2 linked regions of the Pelodictyon luteolum DSM 273 genome follow. The main gene of each other region encodes a partner of the protein of the gene in region 2 in a complex. Links are inferred from orthologs where the notes say so. Each region holds a gene or a part of one and is shown on either strand. Other genes may lie near its edges.

Evidence for each region.
Region 1: the proteins of xseA (region 2) and xseB are in contact, whole or in part, in a cryo-EM structure (PDB 8TXR), measured with the Escherichia coli proteins. The link is inferred for Pelodictyon luteolum DSM 273 from one-to-one orthologs.

The regions. Positions count from the first base shown.
Region 1 is NC_007512.1:162,526-177,407, forward strand. Bases 7,800-10,688 are described here. They hold xseB (exodeoxyribonuclease VII small subunit), read right to left. Parts: upstream 9,429-10,688; coding sequence 9,171-9,428; downstream 7,800-9,170. Other genes in these bases: gatB (Asp-tRNA(Asn)/Glu-tRNA(Gln) amidotransferase subunit GatB), read left to right, coding at 7,800-9,164; obgE (GTPase ObgE), read left to right, coding at 9,507-10,538; PLUT_RS00880 (N-acetyltransferase), read left to right, coding at 10,535-10,688. Also shown: PLUT_RS00820 (B12-binding domain-containing radical SAM protein), read right to left, coding at 1-955; PLUT_RS00825 (pyridoxal-phosphate-dependent aminotransferase family protein), read right to left, coding at 996-2,138; carA (glutamine-hydrolyzing carbamoyl-phosphate synthase small subunit), read right to left, coding at 2,144-3,253; preprotein translocase subunit YajC, read right to left, coding at 3,261-3,617; tRNA (adenosine(37)-N6)-threonylcarbamoyltransferase complex transferase subunit TsaD, read right to left, coding at 3,719-4,765; PLUT_RS00845 (hypothetical protein), read left to right, coding at 4,792-5,025; PLUT_RS00850 (hypothetical protein), read left to right, coding at 5,098-5,400; PLUT_RS00855 (Clp protease N-terminal domain-containing protein), read left to right, coding at 5,573-6,901; PLUT_RS00860 (YSC84-related protein), read left to right, coding at 6,995-7,699; more of gatB, read left to right, coding at 7,737-7,799; more of PLUT_RS00880, read left to right, coding at 10,689-11,032; PLUT_RS00885 (HPr family phosphocarrier protein), read left to right, coding at 11,029-11,295; PLUT_RS00890 (glycosyltransferase), read left to right, coding at 11,320-12,444; PLUT_RS00895 (glycosyltransferase family 2 protein), read left to right, coding at 12,441-13,316; PLUT_RS00900 (hypothetical protein), read left to right, coding at 13,313-14,047; PLUT_RS00905 (glycosyltransferase family protein), read left to right, coding at 14,047-14,882. UniProt on the Escherichia coli protein: Bidirectionally degrades single-stranded DNA into large acid-insoluble oligonucleotides, which are then degraded further into small acid-soluble oligonucleotides.
Region 2 is NC_007512.1:340,709-355,519, forward strand. Bases 7,281-10,098 are described here. They hold xseA (exodeoxyribonuclease VII large subunit), read right to left. Parts: upstream 9,385-10,098; coding sequence 8,176-9,384; downstream 7,281-8,175. Other genes in these bases: PLUT_RS01750 (DUF167 domain-containing protein), read left to right, coding at 7,281-7,435; kdsB (3-deoxy-manno-octulosonate cytidylyltransferase), read left to right, coding at 7,432-8,187; PLUT_RS01765 (SPOR domain-containing protein), read left to right, coding at 9,548-10,098. Also shown: PLUT_RS01705 (uridine kinase family protein), read right to left, coding at 1-85; menD (2-succinyl-5-enolpyruvyl-6-hydroxy-3-cyclohexene-1-carboxylic-acid synthase), read right to left, coding at 185-1,936; PLUT_RS01715 (isochorismate synthase), read right to left, coding at 1,933-3,354; PLUT_RS01720 (tetratricopeptide repeat protein), read right to left, coding at 3,383-3,997; PLUT_RS01725 (heavy-metal-associated domain-containing protein), read left to right, coding at 4,129-4,383; PLUT_RS01730 (NYN domain-containing protein), read left to right, coding at 4,436-5,179; PLUT_RS01740 (citrate synthase), read left to right, coding at 5,442-6,785; Asp-tRNA(Asn)/Glu-tRNA(Gln) amidotransferase subunit GatC, read left to right, coding at 6,835-7,122; more of PLUT_RS01750, read left to right, coding at 7,130-7,280; more of PLUT_RS01765, read left to right, coding at 10,099-10,534; bchY (chlorophyllide a reductase subunit Y), read left to right, coding at 10,515-11,771; PLUT_RS01775 (ATP-binding protein), read left to right, coding at 11,768-13,837; PLUT_RS01780 (sigma-54-dependent transcriptional regulator), read left to right, coding at 13,870-14,811. UniProt on the Escherichia coli protein: Bidirectionally degrades single-stranded DNA into large acid-insoluble oligonucleotides, which are then degraded further into small acid-soluble oligonucleotides.

The sequences.
Region 1 (14,882 bases), 180 kb from region 2 along the record:
ACTGTACCAGTTCATCGCTCCGGCTCTGGTTCTTATGGTGTGCCTTCCTGCTTGCAGGCTCTACGCTTTCAATGCCGACAAGGAGGGCGCTGCAACCTGAACGGGCGAAGGTTTCGAGCAGGCTCTGCTGCATGCCGAGTGCTGTCGTGGCCTGGCCGAACCAGGTGATCCGGAGCGTGGTGAGGCGCCTGAAAAGTTCTTCGGCGTAATCGGGATCGGCATTGATGGAGTCGTCGACGAAGAAGAATATTCTCCCGTCATGTTCTCTGAAGCGTGCAACCTCCCCGACGATCTCCTCGATAGGGCGTTGGCGGAGCCTGTGGCCGTTAAGCACATGCACATTGCAGAAGTCGCAGTTGTGGGGGCACCCCCTGCTGGTCTGGATGAGGTTGGTCGTGAAGTAGCGGCCGGCATCGAGGTGTTCCTTGAAGACCGGCCTCGGCAGGGAAAGATCGGGGCGTTCTTCCTGTCGATACGTTTTCCCGAGCGTCCCCTGCCGCAGATCGGTCAGCACCCGCCGCCAGAGGTCATCGGCTTCTCCCTCGACGATGAGGTCGGCGTGCCGGGCCGATGCCTCAGGAAACATAGTGACATGAGGTCCTCCGAGCGCCACCAGAGTGCCTTGGCTCCTTAGCCTGTCGGCCAGTTCGAACGCTTCCGATGCTGTGCCCGTCTGCACGCTTATGCCGATGAGGTCCCATTCCACATGGTCGGGAAACAGCTCCAAGCGAAGGTCGCAGATAGTCTGTTCGACGCCCTCAACCCGTATGGATGCAAGGATCATCAGTGAAAGCGGGGGGATGGAGAAGGGACTTTTCCTTATCAGCGTGCGGAGCGGTCGGGCGAGCATTCTGGCAGGCAGGCTCTGCTCCCGCTCTGCGTAGATGGAGCGGGCTCCGTCAACGCCGCTCCGGGTGGGAATGAATACGAGCAGTACCTTTTTCAGTGTACCCATGGGGTAATAAGACCGGGCTTCTTTGCCCGATACTGCACCCTCAGCGGCCGAGGAATGCCTGTTGGACGGCCGTTACGCCTGCACCGACCGGGAAGCAGTAGCCGATTTCCTTCAGCGCCCGCTCCATGGCTCCGACGATAGTGAGCATATCGAGTTCATCGTAGTATCCGAGGTGGGAGATGCGGAAGATCTTTCCTTTGTAGTCATCCTGACCGGCGGCCACAGTGATGCCATTGCTGTACTTGAGAGCCTTGTTGAAAGCGTTCCACTCAACCCCTTCAGGGAGCCATACCGGCGTAACGGCGAACGATGGCGAAGTGCTGAAGAGCTCCATGCCGAGTGCCGTGCAACCGGCCCTGCATGCCGCCGCAAGGCTTTCGTGCCGTGCCCATGTGGTTTCGATGCCCTCCTGGCGTATCATCTTGAGTGCTTCGTCGAGGCCGATTACCAGCGATACGGCGGGCGTGAACGGGGTATCGTCACCGGAGTGCGCCTTGAGGGCTTTGGCGAGGCTCAGATAGAAGTTTTTCGCCGAGTCTTCCGCTGCATTGATGACGTCCTGTGCCCGTTCCGAGACGGCTATGAGCGCCAGACCGGGAGGCATCATCAGTCCCTTCTGTGATCCGGTGATGCAGATGTCGATGCCCCAGTCATCGAAATGGAACTCATGGGCGCCGATTGCGGTGATGCCATCGACGAGCACGAGCGCGTCCGACTCTTCGCGGATGACGGCGCTGAGCGCCCGGATGTCTGCTGCGGTGCCGGTGGATGTTTCCGAGTGGGTGAGGCAGACGCCTTTTGCATCGGGGTGCTCTCTGAGGAGCTCCTTCAGCCGGCCGGGTTCGATTGCCCGGCCCCATGGTACGGTTTCCTCGATGCAGCCGCCGGTGTAGAGCCGTACGAGCTCTCCCCAACGTTCCCCGAACTTGCCTGCGTTGATGGCGATGACCTTGTCGCCTTCCCTGAAGATGCTGGAAATGGCGGATTCCATGCCGCCAGTTCCCGAGCAGCTGAGTACCACGACCGGCTGGGTCGTCTGGAACAGGTACTTGAGGTTTTCATGGACCCGCTGGAGGATCTCCATGAACTCCGGATTCCTGTGGTGGATTATGGGGGCTGCCATGCTGAGCATGACGTTTTCAGGCACCGGGGTCGGCCCGGGGGTGAAGAGTCTTTTTTTCATTCCGGTCAGTTTTTCGCCCTCTCCATCATGGCGGTGAACTCGTCGAAGAGGTAATGTGAGTCGTGCGGGCCCGGTGCGGCTTCGGGGTGGTACTGCACCGAAAAGCAGGGGAGCTCTGAGTGCCGGATGCCCTCGATGGTCTGGTCATAAAGGTTGAGATGTGTCATCTCGACCGATTCCGGGAGCGAGTCCATGCCGACGGCGAACCCGTGGTTCTGCGAAGTGATCTCGATGCGCTTCGAGGCCATGTTCTTCACCGGATGGTTGCTTCCGTGATGTCCGAACTTGAGCTTGTATGTGTCCGCTCCGAGCGCCAGGGCGAGAAGCTGGTGCCCGAGGCAGATGCCGAAGATCGGGAGCGGCCGGGTTGTCCGGCTGTATTCGGCCAGCGTGCGGATTGTGTCGATGGCATAGTCCACCGCGGCCGGGTCGCCGGGCCCGTTCGAGAGGAAGACGCCGTCTGGATTGAGCGCAATCACCTCATCTGCCGTGGTTCCGGCCTTGAGGACCGTCACCCGGCATCCAGCGTTCTGGAGCAGACGCAGGATGTTCGTCTTGATGCCGTAGTCAAAGGCAGCTACATGAAAGCGGGCTCCGGGTGTTTCTAGCGTGTAGTTCTTGTCCGTGGTGACGGTTTTCACCAGATCCAGCCCGGTCATTTCAGGGATCGCAAGGGCCTTGTCCTTCAGGCTGGCTTCGTCGGTATCAATGGTCGAGATTACACCCCGCATGGCGCCCTTTTCCCTGATCTCACGGACCAGTTTGCGGGTGTCTATGCCCGACAGTCCGATCACTCCCGCCTTCTTCAGGGTGTCGTCGAGGCTCGTGGATGCTTCGAAGTTGCTGTAGACGTTCGAGACTTCGCGGACGATGAATGCCCGAGCCCAAACCCTTGATGATTCGTTGTCATCGGGAGTGATGCCGTAGTTGCCGATGAGGGGGTAGGTCATGACGACCATCTGGCCCGCATAGGAGGGGTCGGTGAGGATTTCCTGGTAGCCGGTGTGCGACGTATTGAACACTACCTCGCCGGCAGCTTCGCCTGCTTGGCCGAACGCAGTCCCTCTGTAGACGGACCCGTTTTCCAATACCAATACTGCTGGTGTTGACTGCATGTGCCTGTTATTCTCCGGTCGTAAGTTTGTCGCCAGATTCCTGTTTCTCGATGTTGGCCACCGCCGAACGGTCGAACTTGATTTTCGTGTTCTCGGAGACCTGCACGAGGACAGTTTTTTTCTCAGTGTCGATGCCTGCTACGGTTCCATGGATGCCGCCGATGGTTACAACCCTGTCGCCGCGCTTGAGGCTCTCCAGCACTTTCTCACGGTCTTTCTGCTTTTTCTGCTGCGGCCGGATCATGAAGAAGTAGAAAACGACGAAGATGAGGACGAGCGGAACGAGCTGGACAAGCGGGTTTGGTGCCGGGCCTCCCTGCGTGGGAGGAGCGAAGAGGAGTATGGTCTGGATGAGGTCGTGCATGGGAGCGTTATTCTGTAGTATTATGAAAAGGCAGTAAGCTTCAGTAGTCGGTTGAATTGGTCTGAAATGTAATGCATTTGCCGAACTATTTCAATCACGGATTAGTTCCCTGCCGCACTGAACGATGCAAAGGGTGCCGTGTCGTACCGGCAGAGGGGCTGGAGCCCACGGGAGAGTTTCAGTCCGGCGAGCGTCGCAATCATGGCGGCGTTGTCTGTCGAGTAGGTCGCTGAAGGGATGAAGAGCGCAATGCCGTGCTTCCGGCAGGCCGCATCCATGGCTCGTCGGAGTTCCGAGTTGGCGCTCACGCCGCCGGCAACGGCGATGGCCCCGATGTTGTGGCGGCGTGCTGCTCCGACCGCTTTTTCGACGAGCACGCCGACGATTGCATCCTGGATGGATGCCGCAATGTCTGCCCGGTGCTCGTGGATGAACTCCTCTTTCTGGCTCCTGAGCCAGGTGAGGACGGATGTTTTCAGACCGGAAAAGCTGAAGTCGAAGTTGTCGCGGTAGCTTCTGCTGGTCTGCGACTGACTTGTGAGCGCCCGCGGGAACCGGTGGAAGCCGGCATCGCCCTCTTTGGCGAGCCGGTCGATGGCCGGTCCTGCCGGATAGGGGAGTCCGAGCATCTTGCCGGTCTTGTCAAAGGCTTCTCCGGCCGCATCGTCGAGGGTGCGGCCGATGATCCGGTAGGTGAGATCCTCCCGGACGATGGCCAGCAGCGTATGTCCACCCGATACCGTGAGCGAGATGAACGGCCCTATTGGACCTCCGCCGGCAGTCTCTTGGTCGATGAACGGAGAGAACATATGGGCTTCGACATGGTTGACCGCCACGAACGGCACGCCGAGTGCCCAGGCCATCGACTGGGCGAAAGAGAGTCCCACCATCACAGCACCGATGAGTCCCGGTCCGGCGGTGGCGGCTATGACATCGATATCCTTTTTTGTTATATTTGCTTCGGCGAGGGCGGCTTCGGTGATCGGAACGATGAGCCGTTCATGCTCCCTTGAGGCCAGTTCGGGAACGACGCCGCCGAACCCTTTGTGGCAGAGTTGCGAACTGACGACGTTAGAGCGTACCTCCCCATCGACAAGGACTGCGCCAGAGGTTTCGTCACAGCTGGTTTCCAGGCCGAGTATTATCATCCAGGGCTAATTTTTTTTCAAGTGATATGCAGAAAGCTAACAAACAGGGCGGCAATAGCAATGGCAAACCCCGGGTGAAGATCGGTATCCTCAATGTTCTGCTCATTCTTGCGGGTGCGGATCTTATTCTGCTTCTGTCTCCGGAAGTAGGTTTCCTCAACGGCCTGTTTTATATCCCCGGCATCTACACATGGCCGGCGCTTCTCCTCGGCGTCGCCCTCCTGCTCTTCGGATTCCGGCACCTCTACCGGCCCCGATGAGGCTGCGGTCGTAAAAAATGTTACATTTTCTTTTTTAAGGTAGACTCCCAGAGACCATAAACCGTACCAGCCATGGAACAGCAGAACAGCGCAAAGAAGATTCTTGATCCCATCGAACGGGCAAAGCTCGGCGTAAAGGTGTTGAGCCTTCCCTACAGCGAGGCTGAGCGGGTGATCGACGAATATGTATCCGGGGGAGATTACGACCCTGCGAGCGTTGATTTCTTCAAGGATCAGGTTGAGACCCAGAGCCGCATTGTTGAAAAGGGTTCCGAGCTGCTCTCGACCGGCAGCGAAATCCTTCGGGTCGTGGCCGGTGCGGTAGTCAAGAACTGGCCGAAGCCTCCTGCCGAACAGGCTGCGCCGCGGTCCTGAGCAACAGCACCCGCATCTGCGGGGAATAGTGCGCGTCATTCCAGCCGCGGATCCATTATGGCCCCGCGGCTATTTTTTTGCCCTCCCGTACGACCGGTTGCAGGGATAACTTTTATTGCGTTTACATTGTTATACAAGATGAGGCTACATGAACCATAAATCTTGAAGAACCATGCAGTTTGATCCTAACAGATTCACCATCAAGGCCCAGGAGGCCCTTCAAGCGGCTGCTTCATCGGCATCCAGCCGCCAGCACCAGCAGGTTGAACCGGAGCATCTGCTTCTGGCCATGCTTGACGACCGGCAGGGTATTGCCGTCCAGATAGCCCAGAAGCTGGAAGTATCACCTGAAACCCTTGCCGCCGCGCTTGACCGCGAACTTGAGCGGATGGCGAAAGTCACCGGCGCCTCGGCATCGGGCCAGTACATGTCGCAGAACCTCGGAAAAGTGTTTGACGCCGCCCTGAAAGAGGCCGAGGGGCTGAAGGACGAGTACATCAGCTCGGAGCACCTTCTCATCGCGATGAGCGAAACCGGAGCGACGGCCTCTCGTCTGCTGACGGATGCCGGCGTCACTCGCGATGCCATCCTCAAGGTGCTGGCCTCCATCCGTGGCACCCAGCGGGTTACGAGCCAGAGTGCCGAGGAGACATACAATTCACTGAAGAAGTATTCACGGAACCTGAACGACCAGGCCCGGAAAGGCAAGCTCGATCCGGTGATCGGGCGCGATGAGGAGATCCGCAGGGTGCTGCAGATTCTCAGCCGCCGGACGAAGAACAACCCTGTGCTGATCGGTGAGCCCGGTGTGGGCAAGACGGCCATCGTTGAGGGTATCGCCCAGCGGATCGTGGCTGGCGACGTGCCGGAAAACCTGAAAAGCAAGCAGATTGCCGCGCTCGACATCGCCCAGCTGGTCGCCGGAGCGAAGTTCCGCGGTGAGTTTGAAGACCGCCTGAAGGCCGTGGTGCGCGAAGTGCAGGCTGCCGACGGCGAGGTCATCCTCTTCATCGACGAGATACACCTTCTGGTGGGAGCCGGGTCTGCGGAAGGCTCGATGGACGCGGCCAACATCCTGAAACCCGCCCTCGCCCGCGGAGAACTTCGCTGCATCGGTGCCACGACGCTCGATGAGTACAGGAAGCACATTGAGAAGGATGCTGCCCTCGAACGGCGGTTCCAGACGGTGGTGGTCGACCAGCCGAGCGTCGAGGATACGGTCTCAATCCTTCGCGGCCTCAAGGAGAAGTACGAAATCCACCACGGGGTGCGCATCAAGGATGCAGCAATCGTGGCGGCCGCGGAACTTTCGAACCGCTACATTTCCGACCGGTTCCTGCCGGACAAGGCAATCGATCTCATCGACGAGGCCTCCTCGCGCCTCCGGCTGGAAATCGACAGCAGCCCGGAAGAGCTCGATCGGCTCAACCGGGAGATCCGCCGCCTGGAAATCGAGCGGGAGGCCCTGAAGCGCGAACTTGAGGCTGGCAGCGCCCGTTAATTTGTTGCAGGGAAATCGTATATTAGAGGTTGTATCGTTATTGTATGTTTGAGGCCGTTTGGTTTTATTGCAACACAAAAAAAATCAACAGATATGATGAAAATGATGAAGATGGCCCTTCTTGCCCTGTTCCTGCTCGGAACGGTTGGCGGAGCGGCACATGCGGGTTGGGACCCTGATGAGGCAGAGAAGGGGCGGAGCGCTGTCGCCTACCTGAAAAAACATGATCCTTCGCTGGAAAGATTTTTTTCCAAAGCCTATGGCTATGCGGTATTCCCTGATGTATACAAGGGCGGCCTGTTCCTGTTCGGCGGCGGCCATGGCCGTGGTTATGTCTATGAGTATGGTCGGCTGGTTGGCCGTTCCACCATCACGCAGCTGAATGTGGGTCCGCAGTTCGGCGGGCAGTCCTTCACGGAGGTCATCTTCTTCAAGGACCGGAAAGCCCTCGAGGATTTCAAACAGGGCAATTTCGAGATCAACGCCCAGATGACGGCCGTGGTTGTGACTTCGGGCATTGCGACGAATGCGGATTACTCGGACGGCGTAGCTCTCTTCGTTCTCCCCAAAGCCGGCGTCATGGCCGATGCCACCGTAGGCGGGCAGAAATTCTCCTATGACCCCCTGCAGCAGTCCGCTGCCCCTGCAGCAGTCCCTGCTCCCGCCCAGCAGGATGTCACTCCGCTCCAGCCTTATCCCGGTGCGGCGTCGTCCTCAGTGGCAAAGCCTTATGAGGAGTCGCGTCCCTATGACGACACGCCGCTTGAGAAGGCAGATCAGGGCGCATCCCAATATTAACAACATCGGGCTGAAAAGCCCGAATGTCAAGCGTATCATGAAGTATGAATTAGTCGTGGGCCTGGAGGTTCACTGTCAGCTCAATACCGCAAGCAAGGCTTTCTGCAGTTGCTCGGCACAGTTCGGCAAGCCGGCCAACAGCAACGTCTGTCCGGTCTGCCTTGCCCTTCCCGGGGCGCTGCCGGTACTCAACCGCCGTGTGGTGGAGGATGCTGTGAAGCTCGGCCTTGCAACCGGTTGCGCCATCGCCCCCCATTCTGTCCTGGCCCGCAAAAACTATTTCTATCCCGATCTCCCGAAGGGATATCAGATCTCCCAGTTCGAGGAGCCCATCTGTATCGAGGGGCACCTGATGGTCGACGCCGGAGAGGGTGAGAAGCTGATTCGGCTGATAAGGATACACATCGAAGAGGATGCGGGGAAGTCCATCCATGATATCGGCGACGACACCTACATCGACGTCAACCGTTGCGGGGTGCCCCTGCTGGAGATCGTCAGCTACCCCGATATCCGGACTGCAAAGGAGGCTTCGACCTACCTGCAGAAGCTGCGCCAGATCGTAAAGTACCTCGGCATTTCCGACGGCAATATGGAGGAGGGCAGCCTGCGCTGCGATGCCAACGTCTCCCTCCGGCCGGTCGGGGATGAGGAGTACGGTACCCGCACCGAGATCAAGAACATGAACTCCTTCAAGAACGTCGAGAAGGCCATCGAATTCGAGGCTGAACGCCATCGGGGAATTCTGGAGGAGGGAGGCACCATCGTACAGGAGACCCGGCTCTGGGATGCCGATAAGGGCGAGACCCGTTCGATGCGCGGCAAGGAGTTTGCACATGACTATCGTTACTTCCCCGATCCGGATCTCGTGCCGGTGCTGGTGGACGATGAGATGCTCAGGCGTATACGCCTTGAGCTGCCGGAGTTCCCTGAAGCCCGTGCCTCCCGATTCGTGGAGCAGTACGGCATTCCGGTTTATGATGCCGCTGTCCTGACTGTCGAGCGAGAGATGGCCGACTATTTTGAGGCGGTCGTCGAGGTTGCCGGGGACGGAAAAGTATCCTCGAACTGGGTCATGGGAGAAGTGATGCGGACCCTGAAGGAAAAGTATCTCGACATCACCGCTTTCTCTGTTGCGCCCTCCCGGCTCGGCGGGCTCATCAAGCTCATCGGCTCAGGCGCAATCAGCAATACGATTGCCAAACAGGTATTCGAGCTGATGCAGCAGTCGGAGGCGTCGGCGGAGGAAATTGTTCAGCGTGAAGGACTCGCGCAGGTTTCGGACACCGGCGAGATCGAACGGGTGGTCGATGAAATCCTTGCGGCAAACCCTGACCAGCTGGCGGGCTACCGCGAGGGCAAAGTGAAGCTGTTCGGCTTTTTCGTGGGCCAGTGCATGGCGCGTATGAAAGGCAAGGCGAACCCGAAAGTGGTCAATGAGGTCCTGCAACGGAAGCTGGAGGGGTAGACCGGTTCAGGGTTCCAAGTCGAACAGCCCTTTTGGTTGACCGGCTTCAGGACGGGACGGCGCCGTGTCGGGGTTGATGACTTCGATTTTGGCCCGCGCTTGCTGCAGTCTCTTTTTGCACTGTTCTGCAATCGCGATTCCCTCTTCATAGAGGGCAATCGAGCGCTCCAGCCCGGTATCGGGGGTTTCCATGGTGCGGGTGATCTCTTCGAGGCGGCTTATGAGGGACTCGATCGATGTTTTTTTTGCTGAGGTTTCGGCCATATGGCGGCGGTGTTCTGAATTGAAGTTCCACTCATAATAGGTAAAGAGCAAGAGTATTTCAAAAAGGTAGGTGTATCGTTGAAGTTTGTTGATAGCGCATCCATATTTGTTCAGGCCGGCGAGGGTGGTAGGGGCTGTGTAAGCTTCCGCCGCGAGAAGTTCGTGCCGAAGGGCGGTCCCGACGGCGGCGACGGCGGAAACGGCGGAAACGTCTGGCTGCGGACGAACAGCCACTTGACGACGCTTCTGGATTTCAAGTACAGGAAGAAGTATCTCGCCCCCCGCGGATCCCATGGGCAGGGCTCCCGAAAATCAGGCCGGAAAGGGGCCGACATCTACATTGACGTGCCGTGCGGTACGCTGGTGCGCAACGCCGCAACCCAGGAGTTACTGGCTGACATGACCGGGGATGGAGAAGAGGTGATGATTGCCCGCGGCGGTCACGGAGGACGGGGGAACCAGCATTTTGCAACATCCACCAATCAGGCTCCCCGACGTTCCGAGCCGGGCTGGAAGGGTGAGGAGCTGCAGCTTGACATGGAGTTGAAACTGATGGCCGATGTGGGTCTTGTCGGTTTTCCCAATGCAGGCAAGTCCACTCTTATATCGGTGCTCAGCGCCGCCCGTCCGAAGATTGCCGACTACCCGTTCACGACGCTCGTGCCGAACCTCGGCATCGTCCGCTACGAGGAGTACAAGTCATTTGTGATGGCTGACATTCCCGGCATCATCGAGGGCGCGGCAGAGGGCAGGGGGCTGGGACTGCAGTTTCTCCGCCATATTGAAAGAACCAAGATTCTTGCCGTTCTGGTATCGGCTGATGCAGAAGATGTTGAGGCCGAGTACCAGACACTGGTCGGCGAACTGGAGAAGTTCGGTCGCGGCCTTGACGAAAAGCCAAGGATTCTTGTGGTCACAAAGATGGATATCGCACCCGAAGATTTCACCCTTCCCGCGCCCGGTGACGAGGTTCATGTTCTTGCGATTTCAAGCGTTGCCGGAATGGGGCTGAAGGAGCTCAAGGACGAACTCTGGCGTGAAGTTTCGATGCGTGACCGGCCCGAGGAATCATCGGACCCGGAGGGGGAAGGAGACGGCGGTACGCCATGACGCAGGCTGAAATCACGGTCCGCAGCGCCACGCTTGATGACGCCTCGGCAATTGCCGCGCTGACGAAGGAGTATGCCGGCGAGGGCATTATGCTTGAGCGCCCTCTGGAGAACATCATTGAGAATATCCGCAACTTTTTTGTTGCCGAGTACGGCGGCGAGGTCATAGGGTGCTGCGCCATTGCCTTCTATACGCCGACGCTGGCCGAGATTCGCTCGCTTGCCGTGCTCAGCCGCTGGAAGCTGAAGGGAACCGGCCGCCAGCTTGTTGAAAAAGCTGAATCCATTCTTCGGGATGAAGGAGTGCCTGAAGTGTTCGTTCTGACCCTCAGCCGTCAGTTTTTTCTCCGTCTCGGGTATAGTGAGGTTGAAAAAGAGTATTTTCCGCAGAAGATATGGCGTGACTGCACCCACTGCCCGAAGCTGATGGCGTGCGACGAAATCGCCATGATGAAAACACTGGTTCCGTCAACAACAAACAGTAGCCTGCAGTGATTGTCCATGAAGTCATAGTAAAAAACAGGGCGGGGCTGCATACCAGACCTGCTGCCGCGGTCGTCAAGCTTGCATCACGCTTCAAGGCTGATTTTTTCATCGAGATGCAGGGCGTTGAAATCAACGCCAAGTCGATCATCGGCGTCATGAGCCTGGCCGCTCCGAAGGGGACCAAGCTTACCCTTAAGCTTGCCGGCGAAGATGCCGATGAAGCCGCCCGCCAGCTTGTCGAGTTTTTCGAACAGGGGTTTGGGGAACAGTAGCCAACGTGTCTCCGGGGAGGTTCATTGAAGCAGCTGCAGATCGCCCTCGTCAGCCCCTTTCCTCCGCTGAAGGGGGGCATTTCCCGTTTCACCGCTGAACTCTCCCAGGCACTCAGCGCCGCGGGCCACAAGCCGCTCCACATCGGGTTCCGTTCCCTCTATCCACGATTCATTCTCCGCGGCCGTGCCGCAGCTCCCTCCGCGACCAGCTTCCCGCAGGATGCCCTCCTTGTCCTTTACAATCCGCTTACATGGGTCAGGACTGCCATCATGCTCCGACGCCTTCGTCCCGACGTTGTGCTGATTGCCTACTGGGCGGGCTTTCTCGCGCCGCTCTGTTTCGTGCTCCGCCGACTGACAGGTCTCAGGACCGTGCTTCTCCTCCATAATCTTTCCTCCCACGAATCTTTTTTCTTCGAGCCACTGATGCGGCGCATCCTCAAGCGTTCGGCTGACCGGGTCATTACCCTGTCACCGACCGTCGACCGGGATGTGGCAGCGTACCTGCCCTCCATGCCTCGCCTGCTGCTTAGCCATCCCGACTACCTTCCGGCAGCAGAACTTCCTCCGCCAGAGGAAGCGCGCCGGGCTCTGGGGCTCAAGCCGGACGGTCATCTGCTCCTGTTTTTCGGCTACGTCCGCCGTTACAAGGGGCTCGACCTGCTGCTTGAATCGCTCGCACTTCTCCATGCATGCACCGACCTCCACCTGGTTGTTGCCGGAGAGTTCTATGAACCGCTGGAGCCATACCGGGCGATGGTTTCGAGACTGGGCATCGAGGATCGGGTCACACTGCATCCCGGGTACGTCCAGCCGGAGAGGAGCGTGCTGTATTTCGCGGCGGCTGATGCCTTGGTGCTTCCCTACCGGAGTGCAACGCAGTCGGGCGTTGCGGGGCTTGCCCGCGGATGCGGTCTGCCGCTTATCGTCACTCCTGCAGGATCGCTGCCCGAAGCCGTTCCTCCCGGGTCGGGAGGCGTCGTTGCCGACGAGTGTTCCGCAGCAGGAATAGCCCGTGCGATCAAAGCGTTTCTTGACGCTCCCGGCGGCGGGCAGCGGATTCTGGCAGGAAGCTGGACCATCTCATGGGCGGAGTTCGCCGATGCAGTGGCGGTTTTTCTCAGAGCTGCAGCCGAGGACGGCCGATGAACAGTCCTGCCTGCATCGTGGTGGTCAACTGGAACGGCGCTGACGATACCATCAGATGCCTGCGTTCGCTCGAGCCGGTTCGCTCGTCTGCCTGCATGGTGCTGGTCGTCGACAACGGCTCCGATGACGGATCAGCCGCGCGGATCCGCAGTGCCTGCCCGGGGACGGAGGTCCTGGAACTGCCATTGAACATCGGTTACGGTGCCGGGTGCAATGCGGGGTTCCGCCGTGCGGAGGAGCTTGGTGCCAGGACGATGATCTTTCTGAACAACGACACACTGGTGGACCCGTCGTTTGCAATGGCGCTCCTGCTGGTGCTCTCCGAAGATCCGACGGCGGGGATGGCGGTTCCGAAGATCCTCTACGCCGACAGGCCGGGCACCATCTGGTATGCCGGCGGCGAGGTCAATCTGGGTTGCGGTCTTGTGCAACACACGGGGATCCGGCGGAATGACGGCCCCGGTTACAGCCGGCCCGGCCATACCGGTTATGCAACGGGCTGCTGCTTTGCCATGCGCACACGGGATTTTAGGGCTGTCGGCGGCTTCGACGAAGGGTTCGGCATGTACGCCGAAGATGTCGATCTCTCACTCCGTGTCCGGCAACTCGGCCTCAGCATCGAGTACGAACCCTCTTCAGTGGTCCTGCACCGGGTATCGGCCTCCTATAGAGGGCGCCCCCTCAGGAAGCTTTGGCTTCGATCGAAGGGGATCCTGCGCCTGCTCCGGAAGCATGGTTCGTGGATGGGTATGCTGATGTTCCTGCTTCTGGAACCATTTCGTCTTGTCCGGGGGGCTGCTTCCATGGCAGCGCTCAGCGTGACCGAGGTTCTTCATTCAACACGATGCAGGGAAGAAGGGGGGGCGGTATGAGTGCTGCAAGGATGTTCAGAACCAGTATTGACGGACGATATCTTGCTGAAGAAGCCCACCGGGTGCGGTGGGAGAAGAGTGTGCGGTTTCTTGAGAAGTGGCGGGTTCCTGCCGGGCTCCATCCTTCCGGGCTCGATCTGGGTGACCGGACCCCGATGACTGAGCTCGCCGAAGCGCTGTTCGGCTTTACATTCGACTCGAGCAGGGTGGACCTTGACGAAGGATCGCTTTCTGGCTGCTACGGGGTGGTGACCGCATTTGAGGTGCTGGAGCACCTGTTCAACCCTCTGCACGCACTGCTTGAGGTGAAAAAGGTGATGGCGGGTTCCGCGGCGCGCCTGTTCGTTTCCATGCCGCTTCGTCAGCCGGAGCTGCTAAGGAGTCCCGAGCATTTTCATGAAATGAGCCGCACAGCCGCACTCGCCCTGTTTGGGCGGTCCGGCTTCAGGGTGGAGCGGAGTGCGGAATTCCGTATCCGCCGCCCGCTCTTCTACCTCAGTGGCTTCAAGCCGCTCCTGCGCTTCTTTTTTGAACGGGTGCAGGTGTATGAATTATCAACAGCCGAAGTCCAGAGAGAAACAACAGCCGAAGTCCAGAGAGAAACAACAGCCGAAGTCCAGAGAGAAACAACAGCCGAAGTCCAGAGAGAAACAACAGCCGAAGTCCAGAGAGAAACAACAGCCGAAGTCCAGTGGGAATCAGCAGCCGCAGTCCGGGGGGGTGGCGTGTGATGGATCAGCAGCCGCAGTCAGGAGTGGAGCGGAAGCCGGAAGCCTTGAGGCGCCTGGTGTGGTTTTCCGAGGTGCAGTGGGATTTTCTTTCTACCCGGAAGCAGCGGCTTCTTGCCCGGTTCCCTGAACACTGGAAAATCCTCTTCATCGAGCCATTTACACTCGGCCGCCGGAACCACTGGCTGCCGGTTCGACGGGGCCGGGTGTGGGTTATCTGTGTTCCATTTCTCAAACGGGTCCCGTTTCAGATCGGCCGGCTGCTCGATGTATCTGCCATTCGCATGCTTGCAGGCCTTCCCGGCCTGCTGCTGATGCGTTTCTGGATATCCTTTCTGGGGTTCGGCGGTCGCCGGCGCATCATCGGACTGAGCAACCTCTACGCGGCGGGTCCTGCCTCTCGTCTCCAGAGCAGCCTTCGATTCTACGATGCCAACGACGACCATCTCGCCTTTCCCGGGACTCCTTCCTGGCTGAATCCGGAGCTCAAACGCTGGCTTGACTGTTCACAGCTGGTTTTCAGTGTCAGCCGGACTATGACAAAGCGTCTTCAGCTGTCCTCTGGAACGAAGGTCATCGAGCTTGGCAACGGTGTGGAGTTCAGTCATTTTGCGACCCCCCGGACGGTTGTTCCTGCATTGCTCGCCGGCACGGGCGGACCCATTCTCGGGTATGCCGGTGCCATGGACTGGCTTGATGTCCCGCTTCTTGTGCGGACTGCGGCAGCATGGCCGGACTGCCGTATCGTGCTGGTCGGGCCCGCCTATGAACGGGGGTGGTGGGAGCGCCAGAACGCGCTTCGGGCCGCAGGGAACGTCACCTATGCCGGCCTGGTGGG
Region 2 (14,811 bases):
GTTCGATATCCAGCAGCACCCGCTCAAGAATGGCGCCTGCCGCCGATTTGTGCTGGTCGTTGATCAGCAGTACGTCTCCCAACATGGCTATAACTTCTTGGTTGCGCCTGTCAGTATGCTATACCGTTCATGCCCCCATGCACTAAGTAACGTTTTTCTCCGCGAAGAGACAAGGGAAACCGGTTCAGCGGTCGGTGAAGGCAGTTTCTGCAAATGCGTTGAACCGCGCCTGCAGGGTGCGGTGCTGTTCGACATTTTCGCTGCGGGAAGAGGCGATCTCGATGATGGTGCTTTGGGGAGCCTCTCCGGCAGCGAGGAAGCACTCCTCGAATTCCCTGTTGGTCCGGGGCGCGGCGTAGCGGAGCCCGAACATCCCGGCGGCATGTTGTGCATGGAAGTGCTGCGGGGTGGCGAAGTGCTCCTCGAAAATGTCATTGCAGGATGCAACCGGGAGGAATGAGAATATGCCGCCTCCGTTGTTGTTGAGGAGCACGATGCGCATAGGCCGGGAGAGGGAGCGGAGGAGCGAGAGTGCGTTGAGGTCGTGGAGGAATGCGATGTCGCCGATAAGGAGCGTGACTTTCCTTCCGAGGCCTTCCCCGTATCCTGCCGCCGTTGAGATGATGCCGTCTATGCCGCTTGCTCCGCGGTTGAGCCCGCACGGCAGCCCGTCCGGCTGGAGTGCTGCGGCAAACGAGTCCAGCTCCCTGACCGACATGCTGTTTGATGTGAAGAGCGCCTCCCCGGGGGTGATGAGCTGCGAGATTTGGCGTGCAGCGGAGATTTCGCTGAGGGGAATGCTCGCTTCCGTCAAGTCGTCAAGCGCCCCGCTGCAGTGCAGGAAGAACCCTTCGGCTGGTTCCTTGATCGCTGAGGGTTCGCTCCTGCAGCCCATGAGGCCTTCGGCGGCAGTCTGGAGTGAGGACTCAAGAGAGAGGCTCACCGGGTGGTCGGGGGCGTAGCGTTCGGGATGCTCCCTGATGACTACATAATGCGCGGGCTTCCATGCTTTCAGGGCTGCCGATGGATGGCGGGCGATGAGCCGCCCTCCGAAATGCACGACAAGATCAGGACGGAACCGGCCGAGAAACGCCGGAGTGGCGAACGCCTGCTGCCATGCCAGTGTCCCCTCCGTGAGGCGGAGGCCCGAGGAGAGATCTGCGTAGAGCGGGATGCGGAGGTCATCGGCAAGAGATGCAACAGCACGGGCGTCATCTGGAGAGGGAATGCTTCCTGCAATGAGGAGCGGCCGGCGGGCCGTGGCCAGCAGTTCGCGGATGGTCGCCATGGCGCGCGCATCGGGACGGCGTTCAGGCTGAGCAGATGAAGTCCGGGGGCGGCCGTCGAGCTTCCATGCCTGGAGGGGCTCAAGCCAGGGGTCCTGGCCTTCAAGCGGTTCCGGGTCGAATGGTTCCCTGAATGGCTGGTTCAGGTGGACGGGGCCCCGGGGTGCGCCGAGGCTTTTAGCGACGGCGTGCTCAACGGTCGAAAGCAGCGACTGGAGAGGGATTTCCGTTGATGGCTGCGGCAGCTGCATGTGCCAGCGTGCGTAGCGGCCGAAGATGCCGTCCTGGCGGATGGTCTGGTTGGCTCCGCACTCCTGGAGGTCGAAAGGCCTGTCGGCGGAGATGACGATCATCGGCACGAAATCCGCCGAAGCCTCGACGACGGCGGGGAAGTAGTTGGCCACTGCGGTACCGGAGGTGCAGACGAGGACGGCAGGGCGGCCGGTCGCTCGGGCGTGGCCGAGGGCGAAAAAGCCTGCAGAGCGCTCGTCGGGGAACATTTTCCAGCTCGCACGGGGGTTCCTTGCAACGGCGGCGGTGAGCGGAGTGGAGCGTGAACCGGGCGAGATGCAGAACATTGAGGCATTCTGGCGGATGAGCTCCTCGACGAGGACGGCGCTCCAGATCGTTGTTGCTTGGCGGTTGTTCATGCCTTGTCCTCTGTGATGGCCAGCAGGTCTCCGATTTTCTGCTCGACCTCGTCCCATTCCAGTTCAGGGTCGGATCCGCGGACGAGCCCTGCGCCTGAGTACAGCGAGGCGGTCGTACCGTTGACAAGCGCCGAGCGGATGCCGACGGCGAACTCCGCCGCATCCCTCATGATCCACCCTACCGGCGCGGCATACCAGCCGCGGCTGAAGGGTTCGAGCTCCATGATGTGGCGCATGGCCTCCTCTTTCGGTACACCGCCGACGGCCGGCGTCGGGTGAAGGATAGAGAGCACTTCCCCGTCATCGGTGCATTCGGGTTTCAGGACGGCCGAGCAACGGGTGTAGAGGTGTGCAAGGCGGTTCAGCTGCAGTACCTGCACCTCATCCTCCATCTCGATCTGGCTGCATGCCGGGAGGAGCTCGTTGTAGATCATGTCTTTGACGAACCGGTGCTCCCTGATGTCTTTTTCTGAGCCGAGGAGAGCCCGTGATGCATGCTCATCGGTGAGGTCCGCGCCCTCTTTCGAGCAGGTGCCGGCAAGGGCCTCGGTAAGAAGCCGGGATCCGTCCCGACGGTAGAGGCGTTCGGGGGTGAAGCTCAGGAACGCACAGCCCTCTTCGGGTTCGAAATAGAACCGGTAGGTGGAGTTCTGGGGATAGGGGTGACGGAGAAGGAAGAGCATGGGGTTGCAGGCTGAAGCGAACTCCAGAGTGGTTTTGCGGGCGAGCATGATTTTCTCGGTGCTGCCGTCTTCGAATGTCGCAATGGCTTTGCCGCAGTTCCGTATCCATCCCTCCCGGTCTGGGCTGCATGAACGGCCGGTGACGGCCGGGAGGCGCTCCCCGTTGTCGCCGGCATCACTCGGGAGTGAAGCGATGAGGGTACGGGCATCCTCTATTCTGGCAAGGGTTTCATCGGGGGTGCCGGCAAGGATATGGCAGGTAAGGGTACAGGCTCCGTTTTCCATGGAGAGCTCAAGGAGCGGGAGGATGAAGGAGAACGCCGGAAAGTTTTTCCAGTCGTGGTCCTGCTGTTCAATGTTGTTGAAGGAGATCCCTCCGAAATACCTCGCAGCGCGGCTCTTTTGGGCCATCGATTCACCAAGGATCCTGAATGCGGAACTGTTCTGTTCCCTGCCGCTGTATGTAATGCGGTCGGCGACACCGATGCCGGCGGCGGCATAGTCCTGCTCACGGTTTCTCCAGAATATTCTGGGGCGGATGTTCTGGGCGGCGAGCCACTTGGCGGGGTCTGATGGCTGCAGCGGCTGACGGAACAGCATAAGCGTACCCGGCGGATGGAGGGGGTTGGCGCCATCTCTGCCATGCTGCTGGAGTGCTGTCTGGATGGCTTCGGCCGCCTGTGCTATCGGTAGGGGGGTCTCTGTGGGCGTGATGATGATATGGTGGTCACTCATAAGTATCAGTCGGCATTGTAGTGCCTGTTCACGGCTTTTGGCCGTCCGGCTTTCCCCCTTTCAGATGGCTTTGCAGAGAAACGGCAAGATAATTGTTTTTATCCAGAAGCCAGTCATAAATCTGACGGGCTTCAGCCATCCTGTCGAGGTGTGTGAAGCATACGGCAAGGTTGTAGTGGGCTTCGGTAAAGGAACGGCTGTTTGCAATCGCCGCCTCATAGGCCTCTGCAGCAAGCCTGTAGTCTTTCAGCTGCATGAGGGCGTTGCCGAGGTCGTAGTTGCGCAGCGAGTCCGATGGTGCGCGTTCCAGGTGCTTCCGGAACCAGTCGCGGGCTTCCGTGTAGCGTTCCTGATTGAAGCGGACCGCCCCGAGGGAGTGGTAGGCCGCGTCAAGCTCCGGATCGATTTTCAAGGCTCCGCTGTATGCCTCTGCCGCTTCGTCATAGCGCTTTGAGCGCGCGAATGCGTTTGCGAGGTTCATGAGGGCTCCGGTGTCATCCGGATGCTGCCACACTTCCTGCTGGAGCGAGCGGATGTCATCCTGCGGTTTGGTGCAGGATGAGAGGACGGGAAGCGCCAGCAGGCCGATGAAGATGAGGGCCCTCTTGAGCAGGGTGTGCGGCTGCAGCATGGATTGTTTCATGGGCTCCCTGGCGTGGTCGGAATGAGCCGGACCCCATTCTGGCTGTATCGTGAGGGGGAACGGTAAAGAGTAAAATATACACACACGGCCCATCTTCTGCCAAGGAAAGATTTCGTGATGGGCCGCCGTCATTGTACCTTACTGGTAAAGGCGAGAAACTCAGAGCATATGGAGGCAGCATGAAGCAGGACGTGAGGGTTGAGGGTATGACGTGCGGCGGTTGCGAGCGTTCGGTGAAGGAGGCGCTGATGGAACTTGAGGGCGTATTGTCCGCGGAGGCGTCCTTCCTGGAGAACGTGGTCCGGGTGGACTACGATCCCGATATGATCAGCATCCGGGCCATTATGTCGGTTATCGTCGAACTGGGGTTCAGGGTCGTGCCGTGAGACCCTTGCCAGAAGGTCAACAGGAACACATTTCACAGGGGGTACAAGTCCAATGGCAGAGGATAGATCGGACAGGCTGGCGGTGCTTATCGATGCCGACAACACCCAGCCCTCCATTATCGAAGGGCTTCTGGCTGAAATTGCCAAATTCGGTACATCAAACGTCAAGCGCATTTACGGAGACTGGACTTCGACGGCCCTGAAAGGCTGGAAAGAGGTGCTGCTTGAGTACTCGATCCAGCCCATCCAGCAGTTCGGCTACACGAAAGGCAAGAACTCGACCGACAGCGCCATGATCATCGATGCCATGGATCTGCTCTATACGGGGCGTTTCAACGGGTTCTGCATTGTCTCGAGCGACAGCGACTTCACCAAGCTTGCCGTCCGCATCAGGGAAGCCGGCCTGACGGTTTACGGCTTCGGCGAGCAGAAGACGCCGGGCCCCTTTGTTTCGGCATGCGACAAGTTCATATACACCGAGGTGCTTCGTGCAAAAACAAACGAGAACGAGCCGATAAAGCGTAGGTCGGCGGCCGACCTCAAGCAGGATACCCGCCTCGTCCGCCTTCTGCGCAATGCAGTCGAGGCATCATCGGATGAGGCTGGATGGGCCCATCTGGCGGCTACCGGCAGCAACATAGCCAAGCAGTCTCCGGAGTTCGACCCTCGTAACTACGGTTACGGCAAACTCGGAGAACTTATCGCCGCAACGAAACTGTTTGAGGTGGATGAACGCATCGGCGGGGACGGGCAGTCGAAATCGATCTATCTGAGAGACAGGCGGAAACGGAGCTGAGGGAGCCGCCCGGGCAAGAAATGAAAAAGGCCCCTCGGGTGGGGACCTTGTTTCCTTGCGGAGCTGACGGGGCTCGAACCCGCGACCTCCTGCGTGACAGGCAGGCGCTCTAACCAGACTGAGCTACAGCTCCGTGAAAGAGTTGTAAATGTAGGTAGCGGCCCCTTGAAATCCAAAAAGTATTTTCCTTTTTTTTCTGAGTATATTAACCGCCCGGGGACGGCCTCCTCCGGCTACTTTAAAGGATGTAACCAATCACGCAATGACCACTGTAAACTCTTCGGGCTCGCTGACAGTAACCGACAACCGTACGGGAAAAACCTATGACATCCCGGTGGAAAACGGTGCATTCAAGACAATGGATTTTCGTCAGATCAAGGTATCTGACGATGATTTCGGCCTCCTCGGTTACGACCCCGGGTTCCTGAATACCGCATCCTGCAAAAGCGCCATTACCTACATCGACGGCGATCGCGGCATCCTCCGCTACCGGGGGTACCCGATCGAGCAGCTGGCCCTGCACAGCACGTTCCTCGAGACGGCCTACCTGCTGATCAAAGGGGAGCTGCCTGACAAGGAGCGCCTGGCAGTATGGTCCTACAACATCCACCACCACACCATGACCCACGCCAACATCGTGAAGTTCATGGACGGGTTCCGCTACGACGCCCATCCGATGGGCATCATGGTCGGTACAGTGGGTGCGCTTTCCACATTCTACCCCGACGCCAAGGACATCATGAACGAGGACTCCCGCAAGCTTCAGGTGCGGCGCCTCATCGGCAAGATCCCGACGCTTGCTGCCATGAGTTTCCGCCACAGCATGGGTTTCCCCTATGTCCTGCCGGACAACGACTTGAGCTATCCCGGCAACTTCCTCTCCATGATGTTCAAGATGACGGAGCAAAACTACAGCCCGAACCCCGTGCTTGAGCGTGCGCTCGACGTGCTCTTCATCCTCCATGCCGATCATGAGCAGAACTGCTCGACCAATGCGGTGCGGGCCGTCGGCAGTTCCGGCGTTGATCCCTACACGGCAGTTGCCGCCGGGTGCGCCGCCCTGTACGGCCCCAAGCACGGCGGAGCCAACGAGGCGGTCATCCGTATGTTGATGGAGATCGGGTCCATTGAGAAGGTGCCTGAGTTCATCAAGTCGGTCAAGGCCGGTTCCGGACGGCTGATGGGATTCGGTCACCGGGTATACAAGAACTACGATCCCAGGGCGAAAATCATCAAGAAGATCGCTTTCGAAGTGTTCGAGGAGACCGGCCGCAGCCCGCTGCTCGACATTGCGCTCGAGCTTGAGCGGATCGCACTCGAGGATGACTACTTCATCTCACGCAAGCTCTATCCTAACGTGGATTTCTATTCCGGCCTGATATACAAGGCGATGGGCTTCCCGCTCGACATGTTCCCCGTTCTCTTCGCCATCGGCCGTATCCCCGGCTGGCTGTCGCAGTGGACCGAGCACGTCCAGGACAGCGACCAGAAGATCGCCAGGCCGCGTCAGCTTTATCTCGGAGAGGAAGCGCGCGACTGGATGCCGATCGAATCGCGTCCGAGAAACAGGATGGACGAAAAGAAGCTGGACATCTGCCGGCTGTAAGGCCGGCGGGAGTTTTTTTATTTAATACGAATCAGACGGGATCCTTACTATGTCGGTTACAAGAAAAGATGTCGATTACATCGCCGAACTTGCACGCCTCAGCTTCACTGATGAAGAGGCTTCCAGAATGACGGACGAGCTCAACAGCATCCTTCACTATGTCGAGAAGCTCGGCGAACTCGACACCGAAGGAGTGCTGCCGCTCAGCAACATCCATGACCAGAAGAATGTGCTCCGCGACGATGTGGAGCGCCCCTCCATTTCGAACGCCGAAGCCCTGCAGAACGCGCCCGACCGTCAGGACCGGTTCTTCAAGGTCCCGAAGGTGATCGGATAGGATTGCTGTGGTCGAGTTCCATGAAAAGAGGGGTAATGCGGTGTTCGGTGTGCGGGTGCAGCCCCGTTCCTCGAAGAGTGCTGTTTCGGGTCCATACGGCAACGCCCTGAAAGTTACCCTGAAAGCGGCCCCTGTCGATGACGCTGCCAACCGCGAGTGCTGCCGCCTGTTCTCGAAACTCTTCTCCATACCCGACAGCCGGGTATCGATCGTGTCAGGCGCTGCGTCCAGAACCAAAAGCGTCATGCTTGAAGGGCTCTCGGCAGAAGAGGCCCGAAGCATCCTTCGAAACTCCTCCATCCCCGGACTATGAACGCCGTCATCCTCATTCCCGCCCGCCTCGATTCCAGCCGCCTTCCCCGCAAAATGCTTGCCGACCTTGAGGGTGAACCGCTCATCGTGCGTACCTGGCGTCAGGCGCTCCGCTCAAACCTCGCCTCGCGCGTTGTCGTGGCTGCCGACAGCCCTGAAATCGCCGCCGTGCTCGAACCCCTCGGAGCTGAAGTGGTGCTGACCTCGCCAACGGCCTCCTGCGGCACCGAGCGCATCGCCGAGGCGGCCCGCAGCATTGAAGCCGATGTCTTCCTGAACCTCCAGGGTGATGAGCCGCTTATCAGTCCCGAGAACATCGATCTCGCCCTCCAGCCGTTTTTCGATGCTCCCGCCGGTTCGGCCCTCCCTGACTGCACGACGCTGGTCTTCCCGCTCGGTCCCGATGACCGGACCCAGATCGATGATCCTCATGTGGTGAAGGTGGTGATGGATGGCGAAGGAAATGCGCTGTACTTCTCCCGGAGCCCTATCCCTTATGTGCGCAACAGCTCCCCTTCCTTGAGGTTATACCGCCATGTGGGGCTGTATGCCTTCACGGCCGAAGTGCTTCAGCGCTTTGCCGCGATGCCGGTGTCGATGCTCGAGGAGGCCGAGTCGCTCGAGCAGCTGCGGCTGCTTGAAAGCGGGTTCCGCATCCGCTGCGTGAATACAGCCGTCGACAATCCCGGAGTGAATACCCCTGAAGACCTGGAGCTGGTGAGGAGCCTCCTTCGTCGCGCCTCAAGGGCGTGAGCGCAGCTTCCCGGTGAGGGAAGCCGGAATCGTGCCGTCGTGGAACCAGAGCTCCACGGCCTCGCTCTCCTTGAGCGAACGTCCGTCGGTCACCACGTTTCCCTCTTTCTGTACAAGGACATACCCGCGCTCGAGCGTTTTGCGGTAATCGAGCAGGTTGAGGTGAGAGAGGGCAGCCTGGTAACGCTGCAGGGTGTTGCGGTAGGTGCCCTGGAGGCTCCTTGCCATCCTGTCACGCATACCCTCCACCCGTTCTTCGAACTGCTGCAGCATGCTCAGCGGGCGGTTGAACGCGTAGCTGCCGCGGATGGAGTCGACCTCCCGTTCCGCTCCCTGAACCTTTCCCATGACAAGGCCTGACTGGGTGGCGGCATGCGCCGCGATGTGGCGAAGCAGTTCAAGGCTGTCGGGGACGGCAAGTTCGGCAGCAATCGAGGGAGTGCCGGCGCGCAGGTCGGCCACCATGTCGGCGATGGTGATGTCTGTCTCATGGCCGATGGCACTGATGATGGGTATGGCTGAGCGGTGGATCGCTTCAGCCACACTTTCCTCGTTGAATGCCTGCATGTCCTCCATGGATCCTCCGCCCCGGGCGATGATGATGACATCGGGCCGGTTCCGGCTCTCTCTGTTGAACCAGCTGATGGCTTCCCGGACCGATAGGGCGGCGTCGCGTCCCTGTACCTTCACCGGGTAGAGCCGGAGAGCTGCTGAAGGGAACCGTCGGGACAGCACGTTCTGCATGTCTTCGATGACGGCGCCGGTCGGCGAGGTGATGAGGCCGATGGTCTCCGGGAAACGGGGGGGCATCTTCTTGCTCTCTTCGCTGAACCACCCGAGTCCGGCGAGCTTCCTGAGGAGTGCAGCAAACGCCAGCTGCAGTGCGCCCTCTCCCTCCTCGGTGAGGGCTGAGCAGATGAGCTGGTAGCGGCCTGAGGGCGGGTACACCTCGAGCCTTCCTTCGGCAATGACGCAGATGCCGTCCTCTACCGTGGTCTTTATGCGGGCTGCGGTGTGTTTCCAGATGACGGCGGGAATCTGGGCCCCTTCGTCCTTGAGGGTGAGGTAGATGTGCCCCGAACTGTGCTTTTTGCAGTTGGAGACCTCCCCCTTGACGCTCACGGCGGGGAATATGGATTCAAGTTCGCCTTTGATCCGTTTTGTCAGTTCGCTGACTGAAAGTGTCTTCTCCGCCATTGCTTCCCCGGGGTGGATGGGTTCAGAATATCGCTGTACAGGATAAGTAAGGAAAAAAATCCTCATCGGGCGCGGTCTTTTCCTGCCAGCCCTGCCGCCCGGGGAATTTTTTTACGGGTATGTGTTATATTGGTTTCATTTACGGTAATCTCCCCATTTTTCTATGGCTGCAAGTGACTGCATAGAGCGCCTCTCCGGCCTTCTCGCGCTTGACGAGGGCGCAGCCGGAAGCCTCCTGGCCCGTTTTTCCCGGGCGATGTCGGCCGAGCTTCTGGAGCGTGGCTCGGTAGCCGTCAGGGGACTCGGCTCCTTCAGGATCAGCTACTCACCTCCGCTGAGAGAGTCAGCTGAGAGCGGATGGGTCTACACCGCACCGTCGAACGCCGTCGTCCATGGCCGTCGGACCGGCCGCGACCAGACCCGGTACCTGCTACGGACCCGTCTGCAGATGGACGAGGGTGACTTGAAGCGGACGTCGAGAGCGCTCTATAAGGCTTTCTCGGGGGCGCTTGGACGCAACGGCGCACTGATCCTTCCGGGGTTCGGCCGCTTTAGGGAAGATGCCTCCGGGCACAGTGTATTCCGTCTTGAGCCCGGCCTTCATGAACTCATCAACAGCGACTATCAGGATCTGGCGTCCATCGGGATGGACGCTCCCTTGCGCCGGAGACGTTTTGCTTCCGTTGCCGGTGCCGCCGCTCTCGCCCTGGTATGTTTTGCGGCGGGGTTCCTCACTGTCCGCTCCGGCGTGGTGACGGACCTGGCTCATCTGCTGACGGGCGTGTTCCGGTCGGAGGAGCTGCCGCAGCCGATACCCCTGCCGCCGCCTCCGGCTCCGGCTCTTTCTTCTGGCAGCGTTGCGGAGAATGTGCTGCTTGAGGAGGGGGAGTTCACCATTGTGCTGGCAACCTTCACGCGTCGCCCGACCGCCATACGGGAGCAGGCCCGGTTTGATTCGGCGGGCATCACGGCGGTTGTGTGGCCGGCACGCCAGGATGGCCGTGATTACTGGCGTCTCCGGACCGGCCGCTACCGGTTAAGGAGTGAAGCGCTCGAAGCCATGCACGGCATGCCGCAGCGGATTGCCGGGGGAGCATATATACAAAAGGTCATTAAACGGGTTGTCTCCAATGGAGAAAAAGAACTGTAAGGCACTGCATCCGCAGTCGATGTGCCCCGCGTTCGGCGGGCTCAGGGTCCTGACGAGGATCGATGGTTCCCAGGTCTGCCTTGCTGCTGACCAGGGGTGTTTGTACGGACTGACCTTCGTGTCGCAGTTTTATGCGGCCCGCAAGTCCATTATTTCCCCCGGGCTGATGAATGCAGAGATTTCCGGCGGTACGATGATCGACGACCTGCGCCGTACGGTCGAAGAGATCGCTCTGGATCCATCGGTCCGGCTGATCCCTGTGGTCAGTACCTGCGTTGCCGAAACGGCCGGCATCGCCGAGGAACTGCTTCCGCGCCGGGCGGGCAACGCAGAGGTGGTGCTCGTGCGCCTGCCGGCGTTCCAGATCCGTACCCATCCGGAGGCGAAGGATGTGGCGGTTGCAACCCTGCTTGAGCGGTTCGGTGATTTCACGGCTCCGAAGAAACAGCGTTCCGTCGCTCTCATCGGTGAGATTTTTCCGCTTGACGCCATGACGGTCGGCAGCATACTTCAGAAAATCGGTGTCAGTTCCGTCGTTACCCTTCCGGGCACGGCGCTCGAGGATTACCGGGAGGCTGGACGGGCAGAGGTTGTGGCCGTGCTCCATCCGTTTTATGAAAAAACGGCGGACCTCATCCGTTCGAATGGCGGAAAGATCGTCGAGGGCAACCCGATCGGAGCCAATGCTACGGCGGGTTGGATCACCCGCATCGGTCGTGCCCTTGGTCTCGAGTCCGAAGCCGTGGCTGCCGTTGCACAGGAGGAGGCTGCGAAGGTACGCGACGTGATGGGCCGCTTCAACACGCTTGATGGACGGGTCATCGTTGCCGGATACGAAGGAAACGAGCTTCCGGTCGTGCGTCTGCTGCTTGAGGCAGGGCTCGAAGTGCCCTACGCATCGACATCAATCGCCAAAACCCCGCTCTGTATGGAGGACGACCGGGTGATCTCGATGCTCGGAACCGAAATCAGGTACCGGAAGTTTCTTGAGGACGACATGCAGGCGGTGGAGGAATACGCTCCCGATCTCGTCATCGGCACCACCTCGCTCGACAGCTTTGCCAAGGAGCGGGGAATCCCGGCCATCTATTATACCAACAATATATCCGCACGCCCGCTCTTTTTCGCGGCCGGGGCCGCAACGGTGCTCGGCATGGTGGCCGGCCTGCTCCAGCGCAAAGACGCCTGGCAGACCATGCGGGAATACTTCGAGGGGACCCGTCAGGGGCTTTTATGAGCCGGATTAAGCAGTTCCGGCAACGACTGTTCCTCCTCCATCCGGCATCCCTCGGGGGTATTTTTTTTCTTCTCTTCATCGTCTTTCTCACCTCTACCCTGTTCGAATACCGATACCGCCGGCTTGAGATCGAGCACATGATGGAAGAGGAGGCCTCGCTTCTTATCCATGCACTGACGGTCGGCGCCGAAAACGCCGTTGAGGGCTACAACGGGAACCGTACGATTTTGACCGGAAGCCTCCTTGGACGGCTCCGGCTGCTCGACCGGCTCGACCGCCAGAAACCGCTGACCTCCCGTGCCCTTAAGGATATTGCCGGAAGGGGCGGTATGTACCGGATCAACGTGTTCGACCGCACTGGCCGGCGCATTGCCTGGAATGTTCCGCCAGACCATGCACCCTCGCTTCACCACCGGGATCCGAAGCGGGAGCTGGAGCCGATTCTGTCCGGCAGGGTTGACTCTCTCGTGCTTGGCATCAGGCAGAGTGTCTCGGACCGGGGCCCCCGGCTCATCGCTGCAGTCGCCAGAAGCCGGGGTGGTGCCATTGTCGGCAATGTCGATGCTTCAGAGCTGCTTGAGCTCCGCCGAAGTATCGGCGCGGGGAGCCTGATACGGAAAATAGGCGCCGGCGAGGCGGGCATCGACTACATCATCTGGCAGGATACCACGGCAATCCTTGCGGCGACCCCGAACGTATCGGGCGCTGACCCGCTGCTTGCCGATCCGGTGCTTGCGGCTGCCTTGAGGGCGAGGAAGCCGACGACGCGCATGACCGAATTCGACGGCAGGCCTGTGTTTGAGGTCGTCAACCCGTTCTATTACCGCGGAGCCAATGTGGGCCTGCTTCGCGTCGGCCTCAGAACCGACCATTTCAACGCGGCCTTCGCCAAGCTCCGCAACCGGTTTTTCATGATGCTCGGCCTTCTCTTTTTCGGGGGACTCGCCCTGTTCAATCTGGTGATTACCAGGCGCGACAGGGCCCTTGCCGCCGGGGCCTATCAGAGGGTAAGCACTTTTTCCTCATCGATGCTTACAAGCATGGCCGATGCGGTGCTGTCGGTCAACGGCGCCGGCGCCCTCACCCTCTTGAATGCCGCAGGTGAACGACTGTTCGGGGTTCGGGCGGATGATGTTCTTGGCAGGTCTGCCGCATCGCTCTCGTTGGAGCTTGCGTCGCTTTTTGCTGAGGCGGCTTCGGGTGAGTTCTCTGTGATGAAGCGGGAGTTCCGCTGCCGGGCCGGAGGGCGGGAGCATGTGCTCGAGGGAAGCTTCAGCAGGATCTCGGAGGGCCAGGGGGGTGCTGAGGACTGGCAGGGGACCGTTGTCGTGCTACGTGACCTCACGGAACACCATGCCATGCAGGAACGACTTGAGCGGCAGGGGAAGCTTACGGCGATGGGTGAACTGGCTTCAGGGGTTGCCCATGAGATCCGCAACCCGCTGAACGCGATCGGTCTCATCGCCCAGCGGCTTGACATCGAGTTTACCCCGAAGGAAGACGAAGCAGAGTTCCGGCACCTTCTCCGGACGGTTGTCTCCGAGGTGCACCGCCTCAACGCCATCATCCAGCGATTCCTTCGCTTCGCACGACCGCCGGCGCTCGAGGTGGTTCCGACAGATCTGGCTGCATTCGCCGCAGATTACCGTGCAGTGCTTGAGGGTGAGGCCTCGGACAAGGGGGTTGCCTTCAGCCTCTCCGGCGCGCCGGGAACGGTTGCCCTGATCGATAGGGACCAGATGCAGCAGGTACTGCTCAACATCGTCCGCAACGCCGTGGAAGCTACATCCCGGGGAGGTGCTGTGTCGGTTTCGGTGTCGGCCGATGCAGGATCGGCTGTCATCGAGGTGGCCGATACCGGAAAAGGAACAACGCCGGATGAGCGTCATCGGATGTTCAACCTCTACTTTACAACGAAGGATGACGGAACCGGCATGGGGCTGAGCATCGCAAGCCAGATCGTGCAGTCCCACGGAGGGACGATCGAGGTGAATGACCGCCCGGGGGGCGGAACCGTATTCAGGATCCTCGTTCCGCAGGCCCCGCCCTCGGGCGGGGATTCCTGAATAAGCTACCCTTAACGCATAGAGAGAACAGCATGGGACATACGATTCTTGTCGTTGAAGACGAAAGGGTGCAGCTTGAAAGCATTGCAGGGTTTCTTCTCAAGCAGGGCTACCGGGTCATGACTGCCGACCGACCGGCAGGGGCGCTTGTCATTGCAGGTGAAGAGGCGGTGGACTTGGTGCTGAGTGATTTCAGAATGCCGGGGATGAGCGGCGTGGAGCTGCTCGCCGGGCTGAAGCAGCTCAATCCCGACATCGACGTCATCATCATGACTGCATTCGGCAGCGTCGAATCAGCAACAGAGGCGATGAAACTCGGCGCAATCGACTACATCACCAAGCCTGTCGACCTGCATCGCCTGATTGTCATGATCCGCAACACGCTCGAGCGGCGGCAGCTTGCCAGTGAGAACCGCCAGCTCCGTCGTGAACTGGCCGGCCGGACGGGGATGGCGGGCGTTGTCTCGCAGTCGGCTGCAATGAACAGGGTGATGAGCATTGCCTCGAGGGCAGCATCAAGCAGCGCTGCTGTCCTCATAACCGGCGAGACGGGAACCGGCAAGGAGCTGGTCGCCCGGGCTCTCCACTACGGCGGAGACCGGAGGGAGGGGCCGTTCATTGCCGTCAACTGCGCCGCACTGCCTGAATCACTTCTTGAAAGCGAGCTGTTCGGTCATGAAAAGGGCGCCTTCAGCGGCGCTGACCGTCAGCGGAAAGGCAGGTTCGAGGCTGCTGCGGGCGGGACTCTTTTCATCGATGAGGTCGGCGATATCCCCCAGTCGCTGCAGGTGAAGCTTCTGCGTGTGCTGCAGGAGAAGACCTACGAACGGGTCGGCAGCTCACAGTCACTCAAGGCGGATGTGCGCATCGTGGCTGCCACCAACCGGGACCTCGAGGCGATGGTTGCCGATGGAGGATTCCGCAGCGACCTGTTCTACCGCCTGAATGTGGTCCCTATCCGGATTCCGCCGCTC